Regions from separate parts of the Marinobacter sp. MBR-99 genome, predicted to be linked through region 3. Evidence: predicted binding sites of a transcription regulator. Region 3 holds the regulator's gene; each other region holds the start of a gene.
What was found. The regulator LexA, encoded in region 3, represses DNA repair genes until DNA is damaged. The targets are predictions, from matches to a motif close to CTGTNTNNNNANACAG.
Positions count from the first base shown of each region.

Region 1 (8,016 bases), 140 kb from region 3:
GGTGAACTCCGGGGCGGTGAAACGCAGGCTGGTGGCCCGCTCGGCAAAGTTGCTGAGCACATCCAGTTCCGCCAGGGCCTGGGCGGCGTCCTGCAGCGGTGCCAACTGCTCGGCGACGGTTTCCAGTACGTCGTCATACAGGCCTTTTTCCCGGGCCAGGGCCCGGCTCTTGGCGCTCAGGGCCTTGTCTTCAAACTCTTTCAGTTCCGGCGTGATGAACCGCTCGGCGTTTTTCAGGGTCTGGCGGCGGATGTAGTCCACTGGCGCCTGGTCTGACTGGGCCCGGCTGATTTCGATGTAGTAACCGTGCACCCGGTTATAGCCCACTTTCAGGGTGGAAATGCCGGTGCGTTCGCGCTCGCGGGTTTCCACATCCAGCAGATACTGGCCAGCGTTCTCGCTGATGTTGCGTAGCTCGTCCAACTCCTCATCAAAGCCTTCGCGAATTACACCGCCATCCCGGATCACCACGGGCGGGTTCTCGATAATCGCCCGCTCGAGCAGGTCAGCCAGCTCCGGGTATTCGCCAATTACCGTGGCCAGCTTCACCAGGTGATGTGAGTTTACGGGCTTCAGGGCCTCCTGCAGCCCCGGTAAGGTCTGGAACGCATCCCGCAGGCGTGCGAGGTCCCGGGGACGGGCGGAACGCAGCGCGACTCGGGCCAGAATCCTCTCGATATCACCCACCTGCTTGAGCAGATCGTGGATTGGCTCGTAATGGAAGCCGTCGAGCAAAGCCGACACCGCCTGCTGGCGCTGGCGCACAACCTCCACATTCCTGAGCGGCCGGTTCAACCAGCGGCGCAGCTCACGGGCTCCCATGGCCGTGGCTGTGCGGTCCATGACCCAGGCCAGGGTGTACTGCTGGCCACCCATCAGATTGGTATCGATTTCCAGGTTGCGGCGGCTGGCGGCATCCAGGATCACCGCATCTTCCCGACGCTCGCGGGTCAGTTTGCGGATGTGGGGCAGGGCGGTACGCTGGGTTTCCCGGGCGTACTGCAGAAGGCAGCCGGCCGCGCAGATTGCCAGGTGCAGGTCTTCGCAGCCGAAACCGGTCAGGTCTTTGACCTGTAGCTGCTGAGTGATTACCCGCCGGGCGGAATCCATCTCAAACAGCCAGGGGCCTTGGCGACGAATCCCGGTGAAGCCCTCCAGCACTTCGCTGTAAGGGAAGTCCTCACTGATCAGAATCTCCGCCGGTCGAAGGCGTTGGAGCTCCCCTTGAAGAGCTTCCAGGCTCTCAAGTTCCGCGACGGCAAACCGACCACTGGAAATGTCCAGCGATGCGAATCCGAACTGCTCTTTATGGCTGAAAATTGCGACCAACAGGTTATCGCGGCGGTCTTCCAGAAACGCTTCATCGCTCAGGGTACCGGGTGTAACCACGCGCACCACCTGGCGATCAACCGGCCCCTTACTGGTGGCCGGGTCGCCAATTTGCTCAGCAATGGCGATGGATTGACCTGCGCGCACCATGCGGGCAATGTAGCCCTCAGCTGCATGGAAAGGCACTCCGGCCATGGGGATGGGGTTGCCCCCGGACTGGCCGCGGGCCGTCAGCGTAATATCCAGTAGCTCAGCTGCTTTCTTGGCGTCGTCGTAGAACAGCTCATAGAAATCGCCCATGCGATAGAACACCAGCTCGTTCGGGTGCTCCCGCTTGATCTTCAGATACTGCTGCATCATGGGGGTATGCTTGGAAAGATCGGTTTGGGCTACTGACATGAATTTGTCCGGTTGATCGTACTTTTGGGTGAAAGTCGCGATTGTAAGAAAATAATGCCCGTGATGAAACGAAGGGTTTGGCAACAGATACAGGGAGATTGTTATGCAGGCCTCTGATCAGCAACTGGAGAGCGCTGGAAATACGCTCGGCGAGTGGCTCGCCGAGCACGGAAAAACCATCGCCACTGCAGAAAGCTGCACCGGCGGCTGGGTGGCCAAAGTACTGACTGACCGGGCGGGGTCGTCTGCGTACCTGATGGCCGGGCTGGTGACCTACAGCAATGAGGCGAAACAGGCCATTCTGGGGGTTGAAGAATCGGTACTCGCCGAACATGGCGCGGTGAGCGAGCCGGTGGTTCGCCAGATGGTCGCCGGTGCCATATGCGCTGCGGGCGTTGACATAGCTGTGGCCATCAGCGGCATTGCCGGCCCAGATGGCGGCAGTGATGAAAAGCCCGTAGGCACCGTATGGTTCGCCTGGGGCACCGGCCCGGACCGCATCGAAACTAGTATGCAGTGCTTTGACGGCGACCGGGATCAGGTGCGACGCAAGTCGGTTTTGTATGTTCTGCAAGGGGTTACGGAGTTTCTGAAAACACTGTGACGTTTTTCACCCGGGCAGGGGTTGGTCTCAGCGAAGGCTTATGTTTTAATACTGTTCAAATATACAGGAAAACACTGGATGCCTCCGGTGTCATCGCTTTGAATTTCGCTGCTGTTGGCCCAATCGCGGCTCAGCGGCCCCGGCAAATGAGGGTCAGGTACCAATGGAAGATAATCGCAAGAAAGCACTCAGCGCAGCACTCGGCCAGATTGAGCGCCAGTTCGGCAAAGGTGCCGTGATGAAAATGGGCGACCAGCCCCGTGAAGCCATTCCTGCGGTATCCACTGGTTCCCTGGGGTTGGACGTAGCCCTGGGTATTGGTGGCCTGCCTTACGGCCGGATCGTCGAAATCTATGGCCCGGAAAGCTCCGGTAAAACCACACTGACCCTGCAGGTTATTGCGGAAGCCCAAAAGGCCGGAAAAACCTGCGCCTTCATTGACGCTGAGCACGCGCTCGACCCCATTTACGCGGAAAAGCTGGGCGTTAACGTAGACGACCTGCTGGTGTCCCAGCCAGACACCGGCGAACAGGCCCTGGAAATCGCCGACATGCTGGTGCGCTCCAACGCCATTGACGTGATCATCGTCGACTCCGTTGCCGCACTGACACCGAAAGCCGAAATCGAAGGCGAGATGGGCGACAGCCACGTAGGACTCCAGGCCCGCCTGATGTCCCAGGCCCTGCGTAAACTGACCGGTAACGTCAAACACGCCAACTGCCTGATGGTCTTTATCAACCAGATCCGGATGAAAATCGGCGTCATGTTCGGCAGCCCGGAAACCACCACCGGCGGTAACGCCCTGAAGTTCTACTCCTCCGTACGCTTGGACATCCGCCGCATCGGTGCTGTCAAAGAGGGCGACGAAGTGGTCGGTAACGAAACCCGCGTAAAAGTCGTCAAGAACAAGGTATCTCCGCCCTTCAAACAGGCCGAGTTCCAGATCATGTACGGCAAGGGCATCTACCACATGGCCGAAGTTCTGGATATGGGCGTAAAAGAAGGCTTCGTCGACAAATCCGGCGCCTGGTACGCCTACAACGGCGACAAAATCGGCCAGGGCAAAGCCAATGCCTGCAAGTTCCTGGAAGAGAACCTGGACATCGCCAACGAAATCGAAGCCAAGGTTCGCGACAAACTGATGCCCAAGCCGGTTAAGAAAGAAGCGGCAGAAGCGCCAGTAGAAGCAAACGGCGAGTTGCTGTAACACTTCTCTGTCGGACCGCCCTCTGCAAAGTTGGGCGGGCGGCGCAGTGGGGAGCCTTTCCGGGAATCTCGGAGGCCATGGATGGCCGGAGCGAAGCGCACATGGATGTGCTTGTAGCGTTTCCCGGAAAGGCTCCCCACTGTGCTGACCTGGCAAGATAGTTAGGTGCAGGAATAAGGTTGGAATACTATGACGATGAAAAAGCAGTTGTTAATAGTAGCCCACGCCCCATCCCCAAATACCCTGAAACTCCGGAAAGCCATAGAAACCGGCGCCCGCCACCCCGATATTGAATCCGTGGACGTAGTGGTAAAAGCCCCACTTGATGCCGGCCCCGAAGACATCCTCGCCTGCGACGCCATCATCCTCGGCACCACCGAAAACCTCGGCTACATGTCTGGCGCCCTCAAAGACTTCTTCGACCGAAGTTATTACCCCTGCCTCGAGAAAACCCAGGGCCTGCCCTTCACCTACTACATCCGCGCCGGCCACGACGGCACCGGCACTCGCCGCGCCATCGACAGCATCACCACCGGCCTTCGCTGGAAACGGGTACAGGAGCCTTTGCTATGCAGGGGAGATTACACGGATGAATTCGAGGAGCAGTGCCAGGAGCTGGGCATGTATGTGGCAGCCAGCCTGGATGCGGGCCTGATCTGATCAGCTGGCAAAACGGTTGTAGAAACCCTCAATCCGGGACAAGGCATTATCCATTGCCCGTGAATAGCCCTTTTTGTCGAGACAGTAGCTGAACTGAAGGCTGAGACGATAACCGGTCTGAAACGGCTGGCACGAGACCACACAGGCATCGACGCGGGACTCGCTGATGTATTTGCCCTCAATATCGAGGAACAGGCGAGCGCCAGAGTCTATCGGCCGAGGGCAGAGCACTGCCATACCGTAACGGTTGAGATCCAGGCAGGTTACCGCTACCGGCTGTTTTCCGCGACCAAAGAACGCCCTCTCACGGAGTTGTACCTTGAGACATGACGCCGAAAAACGATCCTTGATGCGGCGATCTGCGGAATAATTCGTCATTGTGTTGACCATCACGCGTATTGTACTTGTTGTGTCCGGAATCCGTCCGGGCATGGAAGTGTAGTAATCGACGGCCTGCCTGAAAAATGATCAAGAGGTAATTTGTGATCCAGTTGGCAAATTGCCAGGCTCCAGGCCTCATCGGATAAAAGCGGAAGTGGTACGCGACAGCTTGATGCTCAAACACTACAATGCCAGCGACAGCTAATTTTCAAAACCGAACTCAACGGGAATCAAACTTGAAGTCACTGCCCTTGCATCAGCTCTACAAAGCCTGCGTTCTCAAAGACCTGCCCTTTAAAACCACCCGGCAACTGGAGCCTCTGGCTGAGATTGTTGGTCAGAATCGTGCTCAGGAAGCGGTGCGATTTGCACTCGCCATGCCCCATGGTGGTTATAACGTGTATGCGGTAGGTCGCAACGGCTTGGGCAAGCGCACCATGATGCTCCGGTATCTGGAGCACCATGTGGACACAGAGCAGCAAAGTCATGATTGGTGTTACGTTGCCAACTTTGATGAACCGCGCAATCCCCGTTTGTTGCAACTGCCGGCAGGGATGGGGACCCAGCTCAAGCAGGACATGGACAAACTGATGTCGCGGTTGGTGAAAGTGATTCCCCAGACCTTCGACAGTGATAGCTTTCTTGAGCGTTCAGAGCAGCTCAAGAACGAATACGGCAAGAAACAGGAAGACGAGCTTGAGAAAGTCGCCAACCAGGCACGACGCAAGAAAGTCAGCCTGACGGTCACGACGCCAGGTGGTTATCGGCTGGTTGCCATGAATGGTGATGAACCCCACACCGTGGAGAGCTTCCAGGCGCTTACCGATGAGCAGCGTGACAAGTTTGAAGACACCATTAACGCCCTTGAAAAGAAACTTCGCCAAGCCCTTCGCAAGCTGGCCGATTGGGAGCAGGAGTACGCTGAGAAGCATCAGGCATTGAACCAGGAAACCCTCGAGGGCATCTCTGGCCACCAGATTGATGAGTTGGTGAAGCGTTACAACGAACAGCCAGACGTTGTTGCCTATCTGGAGGCGGTTCGCAAAGATCTGGTCGACAACCTGGATATCTTCCTTGAGGACGACGAAGAGCAGGCGGCGATTGCCTACGCCTCACTGGACAAGAAAACGCCCCGGCGCTACGTGATCAATGTGCTGGTGCACCAGAAAACCAATGAGGTGCCGGTGGTGGTGGAAGACAATCCCACCTACCACAACCTGTTCGGGTACGTGGAGAACGTCACCTTCAAAGGTACCGTGTTCACCGACTTCTCCCTGATTCGCCCGGGTAGTCTGCACAAGGCCAATGGCGGTTACCTGCTGATGGATGCCATCAAGGTGCTGGAGCAGCCCTTTGTCTGGGACGGTTTGAAGCGCGCCCTGCGTTCCCGGACCCTGCAGATCAATTCCCTGGAACGGGAACTGACGCTCTCGGGAACCATTTCCATTGAGCCGGAAGCGGTACCCCTGGATGTCAAAATCGTTTTGTTCGGCGATCGCGAAACCTGGATGTTGCTGCAGGAATACGATTCCGAGTTTGCCGAGTTGTTCCGGGTGACCGCTGATTTCGAAAACGAGATGTACCGTACTGAGGAAAGCCAGCTGCTGTATGCCAAGTTCATTGCCAGCCTGGTGGTGGAAAAGAAGCTGCTGCACTGCACCAACAAAGCGGTGGCCCGTATTATTGAACACAGCGCGCGCATGGCAGAGCATCAGAACAGGCTTTCGCTGCACGCAGCGGACATTGCGAACCTCCTGCGGGAATCCGATTTCTGGGCCCGACAGGCGGGGGCCAAGCTGATTTCGGAAGTGCACGTGGAGCGAGCGTTGGAAAGTGCCCGTTACCGCAGCAGTCGTATTCGTGACCATTTTTACGATTCCGTTCGTGATGGCTCCACTCTCGTAACCACCACTGGCACCTGCGTCGGGCAGGTGAACGCCTTGTCGGTGCTGTCGACTGGCGGTTTCGAGTTTGGTTTGTCCAACCGGGTAACGGCAACCTGCTATTATGGTGATGGCGGTGTTATGGACATCGAGCGGGATGTCAAACTCGGCGGTAATATCCACTCCAAGGGCGTGATGATTCTCAGCTCCTGGCTGGCCTCACATTTTGCGGTCAATGACCCGATGCACCTGTCGGCCAGTCTTACCTTCGAGCAGAACTATGGTGAAGTAGATGGAGACAGCGCCTCCCTGGCCGAGCTTTGCGCATTGATCTCGGCCCTGTCTGGTATTCCGGTGCGGCAGGATCTGGCGATTACCGGTTCGGTAAACCAGTTTGGCGAGGTGCAGCCGATTGGCGGCGTGAACGAAAAAGTCGAAGGCTTTTATGCCACCTGTGAGCTGAAAGGTGGCCTGACTGGTTCCCAGGGAGTGATTATTCCGGTCACTAACGTACAGAACCTGATGCTGGACAGCGAGGTGGTCAAGGCATCGAAGGCGGGCAAGTTTGCCGTATATCCGGTTGCCCGAGTGGAAGAGGCCATTACACTGTTACTTGGCAAGCCGGCCGGCAAGGCCGATGACAAAGGCAGGTACCCCAAGCAGAGCGTTTTTGGCATTATCCAGCAACGACTTGAAAAAATGCGGGAACATGAACGGCAGGAACATGCCAGAGACGATCACAAAGATCCGTCCATCCACTGACCGGCCCGATAATAAAACGGACAGGAGAAAACAGATCCATGACTGATATCCAGCAGACTGTGTACGTGGTAGAGGACGACGAGGCCGTCCGCGATTCACTGGAATTGTTGCTGAAATCCGACGGCAAGCCGGTGAAAACCTATGAAAGCGCTGGCGCCTTTCTGGCGGACTATTCCGACCAGATGGCGGGCTGCATTGTGCTGGATATCCGTATGCCGGGTATGGACGGCATGGAGCTGCAGAAGAAACTCAACGACAAGCATTCCATTCTGCCGATCATCTTTGTGACCGGTCACGGCGATGTGCCCATGGCGGTTGATGCCATGAAGGAAGGTGCTGTCGATTTCATCCAGAAGCCCTATCGCGAAGAAGCGCTGTTGGAAAAGATCGAGGCGGCGCTGGAACAGGATCGCGACCAGCGTAAATCCCTGGATGAACGCCAGGAGATTGTTCGCCGGGTGAAGAGTCTTACCCCCCGTGAACGGGAAATCATGGATCGCATGATTGCCGGCCAGGCCAACAAGGTGATTGCCATCGAGCTTGAGATCAGCCAGCGCACCGTTGAGATTCACCGGTCCCGCGTTATGCACAAGATGGGCACCCATTCATTGGCACATCTGGTGCGCATGGTTCTGTCCGTAAAGGAACTTATCGACTAGGTCTGTCGGTATCGTCATCATACAATGACGTTTTTAACCGGCCATGTTTCTATGACTGAAGTTGTCAGTGAGAACTCCGAGGTGACGGTTCTGCTGGTTGATGACAATCCGCAGAACCTGAAAGTCCTCTAC
Region 1 is NZ_JBEPPY010000002.1:266,770-274,785, reverse strand. Features, by position in the region: gene mutS (DNA mismatch repair protein MutS) at 1-1,728, opposite strand, end outside; gene pncC (nicotinamide-nucleotide amidase) at 1,832-2,332, shown strand; gene recA (recombinase RecA) at 2,496-3,539, shown strand; gene ABIE59_RS03040 (flavodoxin family protein) at 3,729-4,199, shown strand; gene ABIE59_RS03035 (PilZ domain-containing protein) at 4,200-4,577, opposite strand; gene ABIE59_RS03030 (Lon protease family protein) at 4,817-7,225, shown strand; gene fixJ (response regulator FixJ) at 7,264-7,884, shown strand; gene ABIE59_RS03020 (ATP-binding response regulator) at 7,936-8,016, shown strand, end outside.
Region 1: recA (recombinase RecA) is a predicted target of LexA. The motif match lies at 2,384-2,399, and genes of this name have one in related genera.

Region 2 (8,016 bases), on a different contig from region 3:
AGTTGCGCGAGGGAGACCGGGTTGAGCTATACCGCCCCCTGAAAATAGATCCCAAGCAGGCCCGGCTGAACCGGGCAAAAAAGAAAGCCTGAACAATCAGTAAGCGGGTGTTTCTTCCAGCAAGCGCGCATCGTAATGGCTGAATTCGTCACCCTCGTAATACACGATGATGCGTTGTTCCTGGATATCGCCGCCCCGGCGCTGGAAAGTGTACACATAGTACTCACGTGAGGGGTCCACCGGGTTGAGCATCAAAGGTGACCCCAATAGTGCATGTACCTGACTGCGAGCCATGCCCTCCGAGAGGTTCTTGAGGTCGTCTTCGGTCACTATATTCCCCTGTTGCACATTGATTTTGTATACGCCAGGGAACACGCAACCGGACAAGGATAAAATGCTAATAAGAACGATAGCGGTGAGCTTTTGCATCGCCGGGGGAAATCCTCTATCTTGAATTCGCCTGCAATAAGCAGGTGTGAAACGGGTAGTCCGTTGAACGGCGGCTTCATCATACCGGAAGCCGTGAGGCACACCAAAGAGTGAATAGTAACATGTCATCTGAAAACGCCGAATTACGAAAGGTCGGTTTGAAGGTTACTCTCCCGAGAGTCAAAATCTTCAATATTCTGGAGAACGCCGAAGAGCACCACCTGAGTGCTGAGGATGTTTACAAGAAGCTGCTGGATCAGGGAGATGACGTGGGGCTGGCAACCGTCTACCGGGTGCTGACTCAGTTCGAGGCCGCAGGCCTGGTATTACGCCACAACTTTGAAGGTGGCCACGCCGTCTTCGAGATGGCGGGCGATGATCACCACGACCACATGGTATGCACGCAAACTGGTGATGTGATCGAGTTTGTTGATGAGATCATCGAAGAGCGTCAGCAGAAGATCGCCAGGGAGCACGGCTATGAGATTGTTGACCACAGCCTGATCCTCTACGTTAAGCCATTGGGCTCTTCCAAGAAGTAAATCAAAAAAGGGGCCAGCAAGGGCCGGCCCCGAAAGCTCTCCGAATCGAGAGGGGGATTCAGTGGTGGGTAGCCTGCCCCTTGACGAACATCTCCCGGGCGTGAGCAATCGTGTGCTCTGTCATGTCCACGCCGCCTAGCATTCTTGCCACTTCGCTGATTCTTCCCTGGTCATCCAGCGTTTCAATGCGTGAAAAAGTCGCGTCCTGTTCGGTGAATTTGCTGACGAACAGGTGCTGGTGACACTGGGCCGCCACCTGCGGCAAATGGGTAACACACAGCACCTGCCCGTTGTTGCCCAGAGACCGGAGCAAACGCCCAACCACCTCGGCTGTGCCGCCACCAATACCCACGTCTACTTCATCAAACACCAGTGTGGGTGTAGTGGAGGTCTGGGCGACCACTACCTGAATGGCAAGACTGATGCGGGACAATTCGCCGCCGGAGGCAACTTTGGCCAAGGGGCGTGCGGGTTGCCCCGGGTTGGCGCTGACCAGGAATTCGACGTCTTCCATGCCGTGGGGGGCTGGTTCGTCGTTATTGTTGTGGCCCAGCTTGGTAACAAACTGAACTGATGGCATGCTGAGCTGTGCAAGCTCCTGAGCAATTCGCTGATCCAGTTCCGCCGCCGCATGCTCACGCTTGGCTGTTAGCTGCCCGGCCAGTTCATCAAACTGTTTACGCAGAACCTGTTGCTCGGCCTCGAGCTGTTCCAGGCTGCCTTCGCCGCCGTCCAGTTCTGCCAGTTCGCTGCTAAGTCGCTGGTGCAGTTCCGGCAGTTCTTCTGGTGTGATTCGGTGCTTGCGAGCCATCTGATAAATCGCGCTGAGACGCTCCTCCACCTCGGCCAGTCTGGCTGGATCAGCCTCATAATCTTCAACAAAACGACGAAGATCGTCACCGGCTTCGGCGATCTGGATCTGTGCTTCGGTAAGCATCTGGATGGTGTCAGCCAGTGCCGGCACATCCACTGGGAGTTGCTCTAGTTGCTGAAGTGCCTGACGCACCAGATCGGCGGCACTGGTTTCGTCCTCAGTGCACAGCAGGGCAGCCTGATGACTGCTGTGCAATACAGTATCAGCCTGGCTCAGTTGAGCCTGTTCTTGCTCAAGGTCTTCCTGCTCGCTGTCGCCCAGACCAAGGCGGTCCAGCTCTTCCACCTGATATCGGAGCAGTTGCAGTTTTGCTTCGGCTTCGTCGGCGTTCTGCCGCCGCTGTTCAAGTTTTTGGCTGGTTTTATGCCAGGTTTTCCAGGCATCCCGGGTTTGCTCTGCCAGGTCTTCGGCGCCGGAGAATTCGTCCAGCAGTTTCCGGTGGGTGTCTTTTTGCAGCAGTGACTGATGTTGGTGCTGGCTGTGAATGTCCATCAGCAGGCTGCCCAGATCCTTGAGCTGGGAGAGTGGGCAGGGCTGGCCATTAATAAACGCTTTTGAACGACCATCCTTGCTGATGGTCCGGCGCAGGATGCAGTCGTCTTTGTCATCCAGTTCGTGTTCTTCCAGCCATTGCCGGGCAATCGGAATACGTGAGATGTCGAAGCTCGCGGTGATATCGGCTCGCTTTGCGCCGTGGCGCACGGCACCGGCATCTGCTCGGCCGCCCATGGCCAGGCTGAGCGCATCCAGAACAATGGATTTGCCGGCGCCGGTTTCACCGGTCAGGGCCGTCATGCCTTTGCTGAAATGCAGGTCGACCCGTTCAGCAATGGCGTAGTTGGCGACGATAAGTTGTGTGAGCATGCCGATAACCTCCGCTCAGGATTGGAGACTCTCTGAAGAATGTCGAATCACTGTTGATCTATACAGTTGCTGTGAATATATACAGGGTTTTTCCTGTTTGCAAACAATCGAATCGTGAAAATCTGAAAGAATGCATCGTTTGAGGTTGAAACCTGAGGGCCGGGCCCCATATTCGTTCGCAAAGTCGTATTTTCCTGCCTGTGCAAGGCGGGGCTCATTTAGCCGCAGGCCCTCGGGCCCAGGGAAAGTCATCAGGAGTTGTCATGAGTGCTGACGATAAGCGCAACGAACAGGTAGACGAGCTGAACGAGGCAGCAAACGCTGCAGAAGAGCAGGGCGAGGCAGAAACCGCCGGTGCCGAAGAAGGTTCCGAGCTGGAATTGCTGAAGGCACAGCTGCAGGAATATCAGGATCAGGCGCTGAGAGCCCAGGCTGAAATGCAGAATGTGCGTCGTCGTGCCGAGATTGATGTGGAAAAGGCCCACAAGTTCGCTCTGGAAAAGTTTGTGAAAGAGCTTCTCCCGGTGGCGGACAGCCTTGAGAAGGCGGTGGAAAGTACAGAAGGTCATGAAAATGCCGGTGAGCTGGTTGGCTCTATCCGCGAAGGCGTGGAAATGACTTTGAGCCTGTTCATGAACGGCCTCAAGAAATTCGGTGTTGAGCAGGTAAACCCGGTGGGTGAGCCGTTCGATCCGCAGCAGCATGAAGCGATGTCGATGGTGCCCGCGCCAGATGCCGAGCCGAACAGTGTGGTTGCCGTGGTGCAGAAGGGGTACCTGTTGAATGGTCGTGTTGTGCGGCCGGCCATGGTGGTTGTGGCCAAGGCCGAAGATGCGCCAAAAATCGATGAGCAGGCTTGAAAAGGCGAATAAAGCGCCAATATAGCGATTAAACAGCGACAGCCAGGGCAAACCTCCCTGGGACAGCATTCAGAAAGATTTGGAGTGATTCGATGAGCAAGATTATTGGTATCGACCTGGGAACCACCAACTCCTGTGTGGCCATCATGGATGGCGACAAGGTAAAGGTTATTGAAAACGCTGAGGGTGATCGTACTACTCCCTCCATCATTGCGTACACCGACGATAACGAGACCCTGGTTGGCCAGTCCGCCAAACGCCAGGCGGTTACCAACCCCCACAACACCCTTTACGCCATCAAGCGTCTGATCGGTCGTCGTTTTGAGGACGACGTGGTTCAGAAAGACATCAAAATGGTGCCCTACAAGATCACCAAGGCCGACAATGGCGACGCCTGGGTAGAAGTGAAGGGCCAGAAGATGGCGCCGCCCCAGATCTCTGCAGAAGTTCTGAAGAAAATGAAAAAGACTGCAGAAGATTACCTGGGCGAGAAGGTAACTGAAGCCGTTATCACCGTGCCGGCCTACTTCAATGACAGTCAGCGCCAAGCCACCAAAGACGCGGGCAAGATCGCCGGTCTGGAAGTGAAACGTATCATCAACGAGCCGACCGCGGCCGCCCTGGCCTATGGCCTGGACAAGAAGAGCGGTGACCGCACAGTTGCTGTATACGATCTGGGTGGTGGTACTTTCGACCTCTCCATCATTGAAATTGCGGATGTCGACGGTGAGCATCAGTTCGAGGTTCTGGCCACCAACGGTGACACCTTCCTGGGCGGTGAAGACTTCGACCTGAAAGTCATCGAATACCTGGCAGATCAATTCAAGAAAGACAGTGGCATCGACCTGCGCGGCGATTCCCTGGCCATGCAGCGCCTGAAGGAAGCCGGTGAGAAAGCGAAGATCGAGCTGTCCAGCAGCCAGCAGACAGACGTGAACCTGCCGTACATCACCGCAGATGCGTCTGGTCCCAAGCACATGAACGTGAAGCTGACCCGTGCCAAGCTTGAAAGCCTGGTGGAAGACCTGGTTAATCGCAGCCTGGAGCCCTGTAAAGTAGCGCTGCAGGATGCCGGCATGAAAGCCTCTGAAATCGACGAGGTTATCCTGGTGGGTGGTCAGACCCGTATGCCGCTGGTGCAGGAAAAGGTAAAAGAGTTCTTCGGCAAAGAAGCCCGTAAAGATGTGAACCCAGACGAAGCAGTCGCCATGGGTGCTGCTATCCAGGCGGCCGTTCTTTCTGGTGATGTGAAAGACGTGCTGCTGCTGGACGTCACCCCGCTGACCCTGGGTATCGAAACCATGGGTGGCGTGGCAACTCCGCTGATCGACAAGAACACCACCATCCCGACCAAGAAGTCGCAGACCTTCTCGACAGCGGATGACAACCAGACTGCGGTCACCATTCACGTGGTTCAAGGTGAGCGCAAGCAGGCTGCCCAGAACAAGTCGCTGGGCCGTTTCGACCTGGCTGACATCCCGCCGGCCGCTCGCGGTGTGCCGCAGATCGAAGTGACCTTCGACATCGATGCCAATGGTATCCTGAACGTGTCTGCCAAAGACAAGGCGACCGGTAAAGAGCAGTCCATCGTGATCAAGGCCTCTTCTGGTCTGAACGACGATGAGATTGAGAAGATGGTACGCGATGCCGAGGCCAACGCCGAGGAAGATCGCAAGTTCGAAGAGCTGGTTCAGGCCCGTAACCAGGGTGATGCCATGGTTCACGCCGTGCGCAAGACCCTGACCGAGGCTGGCGATAAGGTTTCTGACAGCGAGAAAGAGTCTATCGAGGCGGCCATCAAGGATCTGGAAGAAGCGCTGACCGGCTCTGATAAGGAAGCCATCGAAGCCAAGACTCAGAAACTGACCGAAGTGTCTTCCGAGCTGGCACAGAAGATGTACGCGGATCAGGCAGATCAGGCGCAGCAGGCTGGCGGGCAGGAAGGTGCCCAGTCCCAGGCGGCTGACGATGCGGTGGACGCCGAGTTCGAAGAAGTCAAAGACGACGACAAGAAGTAAATCCTAAGTACATCAGGTAGTTGGAAAACGCGGGGGTAAGCCCCGCGTTTTCCGCGTTATAGCAACAGGGTTTTAAGCATGGCCAAGCGCGATTATTACGAAGTACTCGGGGTCTCCCGGGACGCGGACGAGAAGGACATAAAGCGGGCTTACCGAAAGCTTGCGATGAAATACCATCCGGACCGTAACCCGGACGACAAAGACGCCGAGAACAAGTTCAAGGAGGCCAGCGAAGCCTACGAAATTCTTGCCGATGGCAGCAAGCGTGCGGCCTACGACCAGTTTGGTCATGCCGGCGTGGATGGCCAGGCCGGCGGTGGCTTTGGCGGCGGTGGAGCCAGTTTTTCCGATATCTTCGGCGATGTCTTTGGTGACATCTTCGGTGGCGGGGGCCGGGGCCGCAATACCCGCGGTGCGGATCTGCGCTACACCCTGGAAATCGACCTGGAAGAAGCCGTCAAAGGCAAAACCGTCAAGATCAATATCCCTGGCCACAAAGAGTGTGAAACCTGCGATGGCAGCGGCGCCGAAAAAGGCTCCCGCCCGGAAACCTGTGGAACCTGCCAGGGGATGGGGCAGGTTCGCATGCAGCAGGGTTTCTTCACCGTGCAGCAGGCATGCCCGACCTGCCGGGGCTCCGGTCAGGTCATCAAGAATCCGTGTAAATCCTGTCATGGCCAGGGTCGCGTAAGACAGGAGAAGACCCTGTCGGTCAAAGTGCCCCCTGGTGTGGATACCGGCGATCGCATTCGTCTCTCAGGTGAGGGCGAAATGGGCGTTGATGGTGGGCCGCCTGGTGACCTGTATGTGCAGATTGCCGTGCGCGAGCACTCCATTTTCACCCGTGATGGCCGCAATCTATACTGCGAAGTGCCAATCAGCATCGTGGATGCAGCCCTGGGCGGTGAGCTGGAAGTGCCGACCCTGGATGGCCGGGTCAAACTCAAGATTCCACCGGAAACCCAGACCGGCAAACTCTTCCGCCTGCGCAACAAGGGGGTTAGCCCCGTTCGCGGTGGCCCTGCAGGCGATTTGCTGTGCCGCGTGATGGTGGAAACGCCAGTCAACCTGACCAAGCGCCAGAAAGAGCTGCTGGAAGAGTTCCAGGAAACCCTGAGCGGCAACAACGGCACCCACCATGCTCCGAAGAAAACCTCCTGGTTTGAGGGTGTGAAAAGTTTCTTCGACGAAATGAAATTCTGAGGGCATAACAGATGCGGGTAGCAATCATCGGCGCCGCCGGGCGCATGGGCAAAGTACTGATCGAAGCCGTAGACGGCACCGAAGGCCTCGAGCTCGGCGCCGCCATCGTTGAGCCAGGCAGCAGCCTGATTGGCGCCGACGCCGGCGAAATGACCGGCATCGGCAAAACCGGCATTAAAATGGCTGGCAGCCTCGAAGACGTTAAAAACGACTTCGACGTCCTGGTGGACTTCACCTTCCCGGACCTAACCCTGGAAAATGCAAAGTTCTGCAGCGCCAACGGCAAAATGATCGTCATCGGCACCACCGGCATGACCGACGCCGAAAAAGAACAGCTGGCGCTGGCAGCAGAATCCACCCCAGTGGTCTTCGCCCCCAACATGAGTGTTGGCGTTAACGTCGTCCTTAACCTGCTGCGCACCGCCGCGGCTGCGTTGGGTGACGACTACGACGTAGAAATCATCGAAGCCCACCACCGCCACAAGAAAGACGCTCCCTCTGGCACCGCCCTGCGCATGGGCGAAGTCGTAGCTGACGCCCTCGGCCGTGACCTTAAAGAATGCGCCGTCTACGGCCGCGAAGGTTTCACCGGCGAACGCACCCGAAAGGAAATCGGCTTCGAAACCATCCGCGCTGGCGACGTGGTGGGCGACCACACCGTTCTGTTCGCCACCGAAGGCGAGCGCATCGAAATCACCCACAAGGCCAGCAGCCGGATGACCTTTGCCAAGGGGGCTATGCGGGCGGCCCTGTGGCTCGATGGTAAGGCGGCCGGTTTGTACGATATGCAGGATGTTTTGGGATTGAAAGGTTAATCCCGAACGACATACTCAGAGGCAAGTGGCGCAGATCTCCCTTCCGGGAATCTCGGAGGCCATGGATGGCCGGAGCGAAGCGCACAGGGAAGTGCTCGTAGCGTTTCCCGGAAGGGAGATCTGCGCCACTTGCCGGAGTCTGAGTCTGCATCCAGGCTGAATTGGCCGTGGACAAAAATCGCCAGAAATCTTACAATAAGGCGATTTGACTGCACCAAGCGTACCTTTGAAAAGTTTATAAGAAAGCGGGACCGGGTTTTTACCTTGTCTCGCTTTTTTGCAACCTGAATTTGCGCTTGCGTTCCTGTTCGTGACGAACTTACGCCACTCGATGAGGATACAAGCCTTGAGCACACCAGCAATCCTTGCACTCGCAGACGGAAGCCTCTTCTACGGCACCGCCATCGGCGC
Region 2 is NZ_JBEPPY010000008.1:73,928-81,943, forward strand. Features, by position in the region: gene ABIE59_RS08735 (RnfH family protein) at 1-92, shown strand, start outside; gene ABIE59_RS08740 (outer membrane protein assembly factor BamE) at 97-429, opposite strand; gene fur (ferric iron uptake transcriptional regulator) at 552-971, shown strand; gene recN (DNA repair protein RecN) at 1,030-2,709, opposite strand; gene grpE (nucleotide exchange factor GrpE) at 2,973-3,569, shown strand; gene dnaK (molecular chaperone DnaK) at 3,662-5,587, shown strand; gene dnaJ (molecular chaperone DnaJ) at 5,666-6,790, shown strand; gene dapB (4-hydroxy-tetrahydrodipicolinate reductase) at 6,802-7,605, shown strand; gene carA (glutamine-hydrolyzing carbamoyl-phosphate synthase small subunit) at 7,952-8,016, shown strand, end outside.
Region 2: recN (DNA repair protein RecN) is a predicted target of LexA. The motif match lies at 2,779-2,794, and genes of this name have one in related genera.

Region 3 (8,016 bases):
CCATCCGGGAGATCAGCTCATTAATCAGCAACGGGATGTCTTCCACCCGTTCTCGCAGCGCCGGCATTTCAATGGGAAATACATTGAGACGGTAATAGAGGTCTTCCCGGAAATCGCCGGATTCAATCATGTCTTCGAGATTCTTGTGAGTGGCGGCAATCACCCGCACATCCGCAGACTGGGTACGGTTACTGCCCACACGCTCAAAGGTACGCTCCTGCAACACCCGCAGAATTTTAACCTGCATGTTCAGCGGCATATCCCCGATTTCGTCCAGGAACAGGGTGCCCCCTTCGGCCAACTCAAAACGCCCTACCCGGGCGGTAATGGCGCCGGTAAAGGCTCCTTTCTCATGCCCGAACAGCTCGCTCTCCAGCAACTCTGCGGGAATGGCGCCGCAGTTGACCGGCACAAACGGCTTATCCCGGCGGGAGGAATGATAATGCAGGTTACGGGCGACCACTTCCTTGCCGGTACCGGATTCACCGGTGATCAGAACGCTGACGTCTTTATCAGCCACCTGCTCCATCAACTGGCGCACCTGCTGAACCTTGCGACTGGTGCCCACCAGACTGCGGAACAACTGAACACCCCGCTGCTGCCCCCGCTCCTTGCTGCGACTGAACTGGTCGTGGTAAATCTGGGCCCGGTAGAGTGAATCCACAAACTTGGTGTAGTTCAGGGGCCATTCCATCCTGGCGATTATGCGGTTCGCATCGTCTTCCGACACGCCCTTGAGGTCCGGGTCACCCACCAGAAGAATCGGCAGCCCCTGGGCCAGTTTGCACACCCTCTGCACATGCGCGGTGCTGGCGGCGTCTTCGCCGTTGATCACGGCTACGCCGATACTTTCTTTGGTCTGCTCGTCGTCGCTCTCCAAAAGCGCCAATGCTTCGTCACCGGCCAGCACCTGCTCTTCGCCGACAAATTCCAGAATGGTGATCAGGTCCCTGCGCCTGGAGTCATCCTCACTCAGCACCAGCACTTTGTTATTTTTGGACATTCACGAGAATCTCTTTGGGAATTTGTGCGGTATTTAAGACTGTATAAGCTCAGGAGTCAATTTTATGACGCTATCTTTGGCGGTTTGTTGAAACGTTCTGATAAGCACGGGCCGCCGTACGGTTTTCATTGACGCCCTTGAGCGATTCCCGGGCTTCATCCCGGGCCTTGACTGCGGCCTGGTTTGCCGCTTCCACGAACTGATTCAAAGCGTCCAGGCGGTCCCTGATCAGGGCCGCATCAATGCGCCCCTGTTCCAGCGCCACCATTAACGGTTCAATTGCGGGTTTAACGCGGGCATTCAGTTCCGCAAGTTGCTCCCAGTCCTGGGCAGCGAGGGCCTGGTCCAGCTCGGACCGGAGTTGATCAAGGCTTTCAAGAAGAGCCTGGGGGTCTGCCATACGGCGTACTCCTCGGTTTAACGAAATGTCAGAGCCTGGCAGCCGGTTAAGGCGGGCTGCTACCCATGCACAGGCAGCACCCCGCGGAAGTTACCTGCGTGCGGCCCGGCGGGCGGCGGCGGCGGTAAATTCGTTACCACGATACCCAGGCTCAAAATTGTAAGCTGAGTAGCCGTTGTCCAAGCCATCGATATAGTAACGCTGTGCTTTCAGATCATACGTCATTTCCATGGTGGTCCAGAAGACCGGCACACTGTAATAGACAATGTTGTGTGCTTCGGATACGCGCCAGAGTTCACCAGCCTCGTTATATTCTTCCGTGGCCAGAATCTGCCAGCTGTCCTCATCAATGTAGTAAACACGGCGATCATAGATGTGGCTGATGCCGGTGCGTCGCTTGGCCTCGACCACCCACACCCGGTGAAGCTCATATCGGGTCAGGTCCTGATTGATGTGGTTCGGCCGGATCACGTCATTTGGCCGAACACTTTCATCGTGCAGTTTGTAGGCGTTGTAGGGAACGATCAGTTCACGCTTGCCTTTAAGTTCCCAGTCGTACTGGTTGGGGGCACCGTTGTACATGTCCTTCTGGTCGACTGAACGCAGAGACGAAGAGTTCGGCAGGTCCGTCTCATAGGCCAGATTCGGGGACCGGCGCAAACGGCGGGAACCGGAATCGTAACGCCATGCCAGCCGCGGTGAGCGAACCTGGTCAAGGGTTTCATGCACCAGGGTAATGGTGCCAGCCAGGCTGGACGGCGCGACGGTTTCGGTTTTCAGGTAGAAAATCTTGTTATCGATGTCTTCCAGCTCAGCGCCGGGGCGACTGTATGCAAAGAAATAATCGTACTGGTTGACGACAGGGTTGAATGAGCCGTCCCGCTGCGGCGTAGCCGATGCACTGCGGAACGACAGTTCCTCACCCCGGTACCGGAGAATATGGTTCCAGATCGCTTCCAGACCGTTCTGTGGAATGGGGAACGGACTGGTCATGATGGTGTCTCGAACACCGTTACCGTTATCCAGGAGTTCAGCTGTCAGAGCGTTCTGGTAAAACTTCTCGTAGACATGCTCGGGGAACGCTGCTGTTCGGCGGGTCTGGTACACCGGCATGAAAAATTCCGGGCCATACTGCTCCAACATCTGAATGTGGCCGTCCGACAGTATGTCCCGGTACTGGTCCAGATTGTCACGGGTAATAACGTACAGCGCTTCGTCTTCCGGGAACGGATTAATCTCTACGGTGCCTTCGCGCCAATTGGTCGGGGGTGAAGTCAACCCGCCAGTCCACGCCGGAATAGTGCCAGACTCGTTACCCGCCCGTTCTGCACCCACTGGTGTGAGATCATTCTTCAAACGCTCGGCCTCGGCCGGCGACACCTTTGCCAAGACAGGACCTGAACACCCCAATACCGCCGCTGCAATAGCAGCAATTATCCGGTTCCGCATCCTCATTACCTCCAATAATGGACCACAAGACGATCAAAGCTTGTTCAATCTGTGCGCCTTTTTGCCAGTTTCAAACGACCGTTTCAAGTGATTGTTTGTAGTTTCTTGTGAAATGCAGCTATTCCGGGGAGCCCAGGGGAGGAGAAATTAGCGCGCAAAAATGATAGACTCTGACGGTTGTTCTTATTGGACTCTTGAACGCTCACGTAGTGCGGGTGGTAGATGGCATCACAATGGTACTCACTGGTAGCCCAAAAGCTTTTTCTGGCCAACACCTTACTCGCCAGGCTTGAGTCGGACACCAAGCGCTCCGCTGCGGAAACGGAAGCGCTGTCTCAGGGCTCCGCCGAGCTCCTGCTGCGGGCAAGGCAAACGCTGCTGGTCATGATTGCCCGATACCATCAGCATAAAGCCGAAAAACCACAGACACTGACGGAACTGGAAGCGCTGTTTCCTTACGAGGTACACGAGACCCGGCTTTTAAGAGAACTGGCGGAGACATCAGGAAGCTGGTGGAACCATCTTGACCAGGTTGAATCAGCTTTGAGCCAGCCTCCGACCACACGCAAGAATGTTACGGAAGAGAATATCATTGCGGTTTCCGTCGAACAGGGCCCGGACCGTTCCGCCGCAACACTCAGAAAGACTCTGGCGGCCATGACTGAACTGGCCAAACGGCTTGAGGAACAACACAGCGAGTGGTAGCCCCACCCTGTTGGCTAAATTCCCGCACCGAATCGAATACACCAAGACAAAGGTTGAACGAATGTCACCATCGTTTTTTGAAATCGTACAACTTGCCAATGGCGACTACGCCTTGCGCCGCATTGATGACGACGCAGCGCCGTTGGTGCGCATTTCCTTCTCGCAGGAGGCCAGGGAAATGATGGAAGACCGCGACATGAGCGTAGCCAAGGCCATGATCGCGGCTGGAATTGAGGCCGCTGGCAACATCGCCCACGACATCGACTGGGACGATGACGACAACGATCTGACCGAATCCCAGCCTCAGTACACCCTCCACTAATCCACTTTACCGATGACGCAGCACCACACCGTGGCTGCTTCCTTGCGCTGAAGCCTTTTGAAGGGACTCAAAGGCTGACCGTCCGAGCTTGTTAGTCCAAAGCACCACCGCATGACAGGTACCGGCGCTCAACGCACGCTCTGCCAGTTGTTGGGCGGAATAATCGTTTGTTGACCGCAATACCAGCAACTCACTGGCGACAATGCCGTGCATCTTCTGCCACTTTCCAACCAGGGACTGTGGCGGATCAATCAGGGCCAACCAGCGCTTTTCCTGATTTAGCTGGGTAAGCATGGGCAACAGCAACTGGACGTTCTCTACCTGACCTTCCGGAAGAATAATTTCTGTCACGTTACCGCCAAAATCCCTGGTACCCGGACTGACTTCCGACGACGAGTAAACAGCCTCAGCCCGCGTTTTTCCTGTAGACACCGCGCGGGCCGGGATAACGGCCGCCGGCTGGAATGCCATGTTCTGAGTGAAGCTCAACTGTTCCATTACTCACCTACCTGCATTACGCGTGTCTGATGGTTAGTGCAGATCTGATCGACGGATCACACCGACGCCGAGACCCTCAATAAACAACTCCTGTTCCGTCAGATCTATTTCGATGGGCGCAAATTCTTCATTTTCTGCGATCAGCCATACTTTGGAGCCCTCGCGACGAAACCGTTTTACTGTCACTTCCTCGCCCACGCGCGCCACAACAACCTGGCCATTGTGCACATCCTGAGTGCTGTGAACGGCCAGCAGATCGCCGTCCAGAATGCCTATATCCTTCATGCTCATACCTCGAACGCGCAGCAAATAGTCTGCAGAGGGCGAGAAGAAATCAGGCAGTAATGAACAGTGATCTTCAATATGTTCCTGAGCGAGGATTGGGCTACCCGCAGCCACCTGGCCTATCACCGGCAACCCCGGGTCCGGCTCAACTTCCGGCAGTCGAATTCCACGACTTGCACCGGGCACCATCTCGATGGCGCCCTTCCGGGCCAGTGCACGCAAATGTTCTTCGGCAGCATTCGCTGACCTGAAGCCAAGCTCGGCGGCAATTTCTGCCCGGGTTGGCGGGTATCCGGTTTCATCAACATACCGCCGGATAATATCCAGCACCTGGGACTGTCTTGCGGTCAGCTTCATGCAGTTACTCCGATCAAAACTTCCTGGTTTTATATACAGTGATTTGACTATATACAGTGTTTTATCCAGTGTAAAGCCTTAAGGTTATTTTTATGTCAGGTGTCCAGAGCCTGCAAATCCCTGTGTTAAGGTAAAACTCCGACCGCCGAAAAGGATGCCAATAGCCCATGAACTCGAACGATCGGTGCAAGATGCCGGAACAACTACGCAATCATCAGGGTGACGAGAGAAAGGTCGGTGTTGAGATCGAACTCTCGGGGCTTAGCTACGATGAGCTGGTTGACCATGCCTCCCGTTTACTCGAAGGTATACCCGAGCTCGCCTCCCGCTATGTAACAAAACTCGAGACAAAAGCTGGCACCTTCACTATTGAGCTGGACTCCGATCCGATCAAAGACCTGGACCTGGATGACGAACGGCTGCCTCAGTCCATCCGTGATCTGAGCAACCATGCCATGGACGTCATCGACTTTGCCGCAGAAAGAATTGTTCCTCTCGAGATCGTCGGGCCACCGCTGGCTTTTACCCGGGTAGAGCTCATTGAACACCTGGTTGATGAGCTCAGGGAACTGGGGGCTGAAGGCAGCCGGGAGGCCATCTATTTTGCCTTTGGACTGCAACTCAATCCCGAGCTCCCGGACCTGGAGCCGTCCACCATCGTCAGATACCTGCAAGCCTTTGCTGCCCTGTATGACTGGCTCAAATCCCGGCATCAGCTCGACATAAGCCGTAAATTCACCACCTATATCGAGCCCTGGAGCAGCCGTTACACGGACAAGCTGATGGCAGAAGACTATGCGCCCGACCAGGCCTCGTTAATGAAAGACTACCTGCACTTCAACCCGACCCGAAACAAAGCCCTGGACCTTTTACCGCTGTTTGCACACCTGGATTCAGAGCTTCTTAGTGACTATGTAAACGATCCGCGCATCAAAAGCCGGCCAACACTTCACTACCGGTTACCGGATTGCGACATCGACAACCCCCGGTGGCATTTTTCTACGGTCTGGAATGACTGGGTGGTGCTGGAGCAGATCGCAAACAACCCGGAGCATCTGAAGGAACTCAGGGAACTGTTTCGTAAGGCGCAGACATTCAGCTTTCGCAACCTCACCCACTCCTGGCGTGAGACCACAGACCATTGGCTGAAACAGCACGGTTATGTCTGACCATTCAGAGGCACCCGAATCTCCCGGTATTACCATTGGCATCAGCGGCCCGGCCCGGCGCAGTACTGCCCACAGACTGATCCATCTGGGCCTGCGGCTGCATGGTGCCCACACACACTACATTCGCCCCGGATCGCATACGGATGTCTCCCTGCTCGATGGCCTTGTGCTTTCTGGCGGCACTCACGTGCACCCGAGCCGTTATGGCCAACAGCCACAAGTGACTGCAAGATACGATCTGAAGCGCGACGAAACCGACTTCAAACTGCTCCAGCAAGCCGAGGAAATAGACATTCCAGTGCTGGGCATATGCCGAGGCGCCCAGTTTATCAACGTCTTCCATGGCGGGTCTTTGTGCCAGAACGTAACTCCGCTGCGAATAAAAACCCGCCACCGCCCACTGCTGTTACCCCTTCAAACGGTGCAGCTGGTTGAGGATAGCCGGATAGGCGGGCTGATGCACAGCACCCTGATTGGCGCGAATCGTATTCACAGCCAGGCCATAAAACAGTTGGGCCGAAACCTCAGGGTAACGGCACTGGATAATGACCTGTTCGTACAGGCCATCGAAAATACCGGGCAACAGTGGTTGATGGGCGTTCAATGGCATCCGGAATACCTGCTGTATCACACCGGCCACCGGCGGATTTTCAGCCACTTTGTGCATGCCGCCCGGGCTCGGAAACTGGAGCGGCTGCAAAGCCAAGATATGGCCTTTGGCCAACAAGGAGACTGATCATGAAAAAATACACCAAAGCACTGGCCGCAACGGTGTTCGTGGCTTCATTGGCACCACTGGCCGTTTCCGCCGGCGAAGTGAGCCTGAGTGGCGAGGGCAGTGTTCGCTACGCGCCCGATAGTGCCCGCCTGCAATTTACCGCCAGTGCCGAACACAATTTGCCGGAACGGGCGTCCGAGCGGCTCACGGAAACCATGGAGCAATGGCGCAAGGCCATTGGGGATATGCGGGATCAACTTTCGGACTATTCAGATGCCAACGTTAACCTTTACACCCGAATGCTTCCGGTTCAGGAACGCGGGCAAACCCCTGAGCGAATGGCGGTGGCAAGCCAGACCGTCAGCTTTTCCATCAAGAATCTCGAGCTACTGAACCCGCTGCTGGAACAGGCTCATAAGGTTGGCCTGCAATACCATCTGAGCGAACACCAGTTCTTCCATTCAGACGAGGAGCGCCTGCAACGCCAAGCACTCGCCAGGGCCATTGCGGATGCCCGCAGCCGGTGTGCCTTCGTGGCGGAACAGTTGGGCAAAACCTGTGGCGAGGTGAAAACCATCAACATCAATGGCGGGCACCGCCCGATGCCAATGATGATGTCTGAAGCGAGAACCGCCAGCGACACCGTTTCCAGCATCGCCCCCCGGGAAATCCAGGCCAGCGTCAACGCCACCTTTCATCTGGATTGAAAGTGGTCAATCAGAAATCCCGGGTATAGAAGATATCCAGAGAGGCAGCCAGGCCACTGGCCGCCTCCAGATAGAAATATCGACCCAGATCATAACGCAATGCGACGGTGGTGATCGGCTCGAATATCCCGACGCCGTACCTCAGGCTCAGTTCATCGGTAATGTATCCGCTGGCCACAACCGAGGCCTCATCCCCGGAACCCGCGGTTTCCAGGGTGAGGTTGCGAATACCCAACTCGTCACCAATCCCCTGGGTTAGACGGCTTGCCTGGGTCAACCCCAGCGACAGTGCCGCCTGGGCCATCTGGCCATCGTCGCCACGGCCCTGTGGCGGGCGGCCAAGAATGATGTACGACAGCGCATCACTCTGGGGCATGGAAGGTTCGGAGAACACCTCGGTTTC
Region 3 is NZ_JBEPPY010000002.1:126,747-134,762, forward strand. Features, by position in the region: gene ABIE59_RS02390 (sigma-54 dependent transcriptional regulator) at 1-1,003, opposite strand, end outside; gene ABIE59_RS02395 (SOS cell division inhibitor) at 1,074-1,403, opposite strand; gene ABIE59_RS02400 (DUF1329 domain-containing protein) at 1,494-2,852, opposite strand; gene ABIE59_RS02405 (DUF6586 family protein) at 3,075-3,557, shown strand; gene ABIE59_RS02410 (hypothetical protein) at 3,619-3,879, shown strand; gene ABIE59_RS02415 (cell division inhibitor SulA) at 3,886-4,377, opposite strand; gene lexA (transcriptional repressor LexA) at 4,411-5,019, opposite strand; gene ABIE59_RS02425 (amidoligase family protein) at 5,187-6,188, shown strand; gene ABIE59_RS02430 (gamma-glutamyl-gamma-aminobutyrate hydrolase family protein) at 6,181-6,924, shown strand; gene ABIE59_RS02435 (SIMPL domain-containing protein) at 6,927-7,613, shown strand; gene ABIE59_RS02440 (translocation/assembly module TamB domain-containing protein) at 7,624-8,016, opposite strand, start outside.